2 regions of the Heyndrickxia sp. NPDC080065 genome follow, and region 2 is predicted to be linked to the other one. Evidence: riboswitches for the same ligand, from Rfam matches in the RefSeq annotation. Region 2 holds a riboswitch; the other holds the start of a gene.
The links. Region 2 has a riboswitch for S-adenosylmethionine ahead of ACQKP0_RS18680 (methionine ABC transporter ATP-binding protein). Riboswitches for the same ligand answer to the same signal wherever they lie in the genome.
Positions count from the first base shown of each region.

Region 1: it holds a riboswitch for S-adenosylmethionine, as region 2 does, so the genes downstream of both, ACQKP0_RS13570 (Fur-regulated basic protein FbpA) here and ACQKP0_RS18680 (methionine ABC transporter ATP-binding protein) in region 2, are expected to answer to the same signal.

Region 1 is NZ_JBNNWS010000010.1:75,023-77,492, reverse strand. Features, by position in the region: gene ACQKP0_RS13575 (aminoglycoside phosphotransferase family protein) at 1-489, opposite strand, end outside; SAM riboswitch class I at 812-916, shown strand; gene ACQKP0_RS13570 (Fur-regulated basic protein FbpA) at 1,004-1,207, shown strand; gene ACQKP0_RS13565 (ABC-2 transporter permease) at 1,277-1,927, opposite strand; gene ACQKP0_RS13560 (ABC transporter ATP-binding protein) at 1,930-2,470, opposite strand, start outside.
Region 2 is NZ_JBNNWS010000016.1:7,213-9,682, forward strand. Features, by position in the region: gene ACQKP0_RS18675 (methionine ABC transporter permease) at 1-82, opposite strand, end outside; gene ACQKP0_RS18680 (methionine ABC transporter ATP-binding protein) at 75-1,103, opposite strand; SAM riboswitch class I at 1,184-1,290, opposite strand; gene ACQKP0_RS18685 (SCP2 sterol-binding domain-containing protein) at 1,388-1,729, opposite strand; gene ACQKP0_RS18690 (thioredoxin family protein) at 1,919-2,224, opposite strand; gene gcvH (glycine cleavage system protein GcvH) at 2,297-2,470, opposite strand, start outside.

The DNA of each region.
Region 1 (2,470 bases), on a different contig from region 2:
TTTATTATCTGACATAATCAAGTTAAAAAAATGATAATCTCCATGACAAAGCCTTTTCTCAAATTTCATCATATCCAATTTTTGAATTAAAGCAGTCTTATGTCTTTGATCCAAACTGCCAGATTCTATTTGACGACGTAATTTTTCAGACATGGGTTCAAGAGAATCACCTGCAATCATATGAATTTTTTGTTGTATATCAACGGAAATACTCATGTAATATTCTGCTTGTTCCATATTTTCGGATAGGATATCACCTATTGTTCTCCCCTTAATATATTCCATTATGATAGCTTGTTTTCCATTTATTTTTGTAACATCCAATATTTTTGGTACAGAAAGTCCACACGAATAGGCATATTTTTGCTTAAATGCTTCATATGAAGATTCAGTATCCGGTAAATGGTCGTTAAATACTTTGATAATCCTGTTTTCGTAAAGATAGATTTTTGCTGTATTTCCTTTTGCAATTGGAGTTCCTAAATTCATTGGTTATCTCTCCTACAATAAAAATTTCCTTGTTCTAAAAACTACAATTTGTCGGAATCGGCATTCGAAGATAGGTAATTATCCTCGCAATCGGTTGTAAATAAATCATTGATGTTGTTTCAAGCCCCCGCTTTTACCTTGTACCTTTATATTCTTGATTACTTTAAAAATTCCTTCTTTAGCTCCACTAAACCTTCAAGTGTAAGAATTTATTGTTTAATTACAAAAAAATAAATCTTAGTTGACAAATCGGCATAATAGGATTTAAGCTAATATTAAGAAATGTCTCTTTTGTTAAACGAGTAACAAGCAAATATTTTAAAACTTATCAAGAGAGGTGGAGGGACTGGCCCGATGAAACCTCAGCAGCAGATTCTTTTGGAATCCTGTGCTAATTCCTGCAAGCTTTATGCTTGAAAGATAAGTTGAGGTTATAAATTATTTACTGAATCCTCTTCTTATCTTTTAAAAATATTTAATTGTAACCAAAATAATCAGAAGGAGAGGATTTTCAATGGGAAAATTTCTTAAAGAAGCTGTAGAAAATAGACGAAACGAATTAATTAGTAAATTGATTGAGCATGATCAATATAAAAAAGATGGCAAACATCTTTTTGAGTTGACTTTATCCGATTTAGAATATGAATATTTTAAAATTCAATCTCAAGTCCATCCACATAGTGGGATTGACTCCATCCGGTGGACCAATTTTAAATAGTTATACTTAAAGCCTCTTCACAATGTGGAGAGGCTTTTTAGACTTGATAAAAGAATGCTTATTATATCTTTACAGATCTTTTTTTGAGTAGATCCTTATAGATACTTGCATCGAAATATACCCAATAATTAACGATAGAACAAAAGGAATCCAACCATAAATATTTTGCGATAATGAAATAGTAAAATTAATCGAAAGATTAGATGATGTATACCATTTAATCAAATTCGGCAGGACAAAGGGCGTTAAAAATACAATTATAAAACCAATATATTTCGTTTTTTCATATCCAAATTTGACTTGGACAGGTATTAATATTCCAAAAAAAATAGATAATACAAGCATAATAGTACCTATTTTTGTAATACTCATTTGTTGAATATTTGGTGATATCCCTAAGTAGGTTAATATAGTATATAGAATGAAACAGCACATAAAAATAATAAGAATTAAAAGATATTTAGCTTTTATCACACCATTACGTTTATATGGTGTTGTACAAAGAAGAGCAGCTCCTTTGGATTTATCTTCTAAACTTGAAATGGAAATATACAATATATATTCTGTTAATAAAACGGTAATAAGTAAACTAACAAAACCAGTATCACTAAAACTTGATCTTGAAGCAATTAATAGAGGAGAAACAAATGAAAATATAGTCATAAACATTAAGTATTTTTTCGCTAGTAACAGATCTTTTTTTACAAGACTAAATAACATTTTTAATGACCTCCTATATAAGCTAACATGATTTGCTCAATTGTCGGTTTTTCAATGATGATCTGATACATTTGTTCTTTAACTATTGATAATTTATCTGTAAGTCCTTCAAAACCATATGGAGATAAATGCAAGCTTTTAAATAAATTCTTCGTATATTCGTTAATTAAGGCTTTGTCCCCTTTAATCCAAGCGTGTCTATCTAATAGTTCATCCTTATCTTCATTTAATAAAATTCTTCCTTCATCTATTAAAATAAGTACATCTGAAACTTTTTCTAAATCAGATGTAATATGTGTGGAAAAAAATACACTTTTCCCTTCTTCCTTCATAAATTCTAAAAGGATTTCCATTAGTTCACTACGGACTAAAGGATCTAAACCACTTGTCGGTTCATCCATAATCAATAAATCAGCATGGTGGGAAAGAGCTAAAGCAATCGCAAATTTCATTCTCATTCCTTTAGATAACGTAGAAATCTTTTGATTAAGATTTAACTTGAACTTGTCTATATAGTATTTAAAGACGGGTTCATCCCATTTT
Region 2 (2,470 bases):
ACCAAAAAGACATATATAACGTCTCTTTCGTCGCCTCCCACATTTGATTCCAATCTACATCAGGAAAGTATTTCTCAATCATTTGCTTTGATCACCTCAAGTCCTATCTTTTGTTGTTGCAAATATTGAATTCCCTTGTTTATCTCTTCCTTTTTACCATCTAAATGAACAAATAATGTACCATATGATCCGTTTTGAGTTTGAGAGATGTTCCCTTGAATAATATTTACGCAAAAGTCAAAGTTACGTATTAGATTCGTAATAATCGGTTGTTCAGCCGAATTTCCTATAAACGTCAGCATAACCACTTGACCATTCGGATACAATTCTAGAAGCTGAGTGGCCGTTTCCTGTGTATCTTGTTGTTCGGTTAACTGCCTTACAAAACGCTGGGTTATTTGCTGCTGTGGATTCTTAAATACATCTAAGACAGAGCCCGTTTCAACGACTTTTCCACTTTCCATAACAGCAACCCTATGGCAAATTTTACGAATGACATGCATTTCATGTGTAATCAAAACAATCGTTAATCCAAGTCTTTCATTAATATCAACTAAAAGATCTAAAATTGAATCGGTTGTTTGCGGATCTAATGCCGAAGTAGCCTCATCACATAACAGTACTTTTGGGTCATTTGCTAATGCTCGTGCAATTCCTACACGTTGTTTTTGACCGCCGCTTAGTTGTGATGGATAGGATTTTTCTCTTCCCTCAAGTCCAACAAGCTTAATTAATTCATCTACTTTCTTCCGACGTTCCTGCCTAGGTACTCCAGCAATTTCAAGTGGGAAAGAAATATTTTCTTCTACAGTCCTCGACCAAAGTAAATTGAAATGCTGAAAAATCATCCCAATTTCTTGTCTAGCCCTTCTTAATTCAGAACCTTTGATTTTTGATATTTCTTTTCCTGCAACATGAATATTTCCTGAAGTAGGTATCTCTAATCCATTCAACATTCGAATAAGCGTACTTTTTCCTGCACCGGAATAACCAATGATTCCAAAGATTTCGCCTTTATTTATGTCAATATTAATATCATCAACAGCTATCACTTTTCCACTCTTTGTAGAAAAGATTTTTTTAACTTTCTGAATAGTAATCATGATGTTACACCTCACTTAAATACAAAATAAAAAGCCTTTCTGCAAAATGAACAGAAAGGCACGAATTTATAGAAACCTTCCTCTCATCTTCCAAAGTATCATTACTTTGTGTGAATTGGCACCATTTCAGTAAACTGACGGTTGCCGGGCTTCATAGGGCACATCCCTCCACCTCTCTTGATAAGAGAACCACTTTTATATTCAATTGATTAATAGATTAATTAATATGAAAATTATTTTACTACACTCGAAAATAAGTGTCAACAGCATTTTCAAGTAAAGCTTTAAGCAATTTTATAATCCCTGCATAACCAAATAATTGATTCAAGTAAAAGTGAATGACGATAGGAACCTTCAACATTTATTTCTCCATATTTACTTAATTGGTGGAGTCGGATTTCACCAGTCAAAAGAAGATTTAGTACATGAGCAGATGCACATATCCTCAAATCTCCTTTTTCATTTATACTTCCTTTAATATATTTACAGTTTTCTCTAGAAAGGATGATCGTCCATTCTTCATCCTCACATTCAAACTTGATGGTAAGTGGGTTTCTAGGTAGTAAAACTTTTAGATGCTTTCTTTCATTTATTTCAACAATAATACGTTCGAATAACTCATTCACACCAATCACCCCTAACACCCTTTTACCATAAATATTTCCGTATTTTCTCCTTTATTCCTTTAATAGTTTTTCTACATAATTTTTAATACAAAAAATAGATAGCAGTTCTTGTCTAAACAAGTCGCTATCTACCTTTGACATCTTAATGGATTACCGGCATTCATGAATGGTCGATTCAGAAAATATTCATCAAATATTTTTTAACACTTCATATAGATTGGTGACAGACTGGAATGCATAGATTTTTTCCTTGCATTCACCATGTTGAAAAATTAATAAACAAGGGACACTTTCAATTGAATATTGTGTTGCGATTTCAGGCATATAATTTAAATCAGCTTTACCAAATTCAAATTGGGGGACTATCTTTTCAACAATATCTAACATTTTACTTGCTACTTGGCATGTACCACATAATGGGGTATAGAAGTACATGGCAAGTTTTTCAGCATTTTTTGTTTTGTGTATTACTTCTTCCTTCGTCCATTCATCCATGATGATATTCCATCCTTTAAACTTAATGATATAAAAAACACCTTGGAGTATACCCAAGGTGATATTGATGTATTAGTCTTCATTAATCATTTCTTCGTATTGTTCTGCAGTCATTAACTCTTCTAATTCACCGGCATTGGAAGGTTCAACAACGATCATCCATGCTTTTTCATATGGTGATTCATTAACGAATTCAGGATTATCACCTAATTCTTCATTTACTGCTACAACTTTTCCACTAACAGG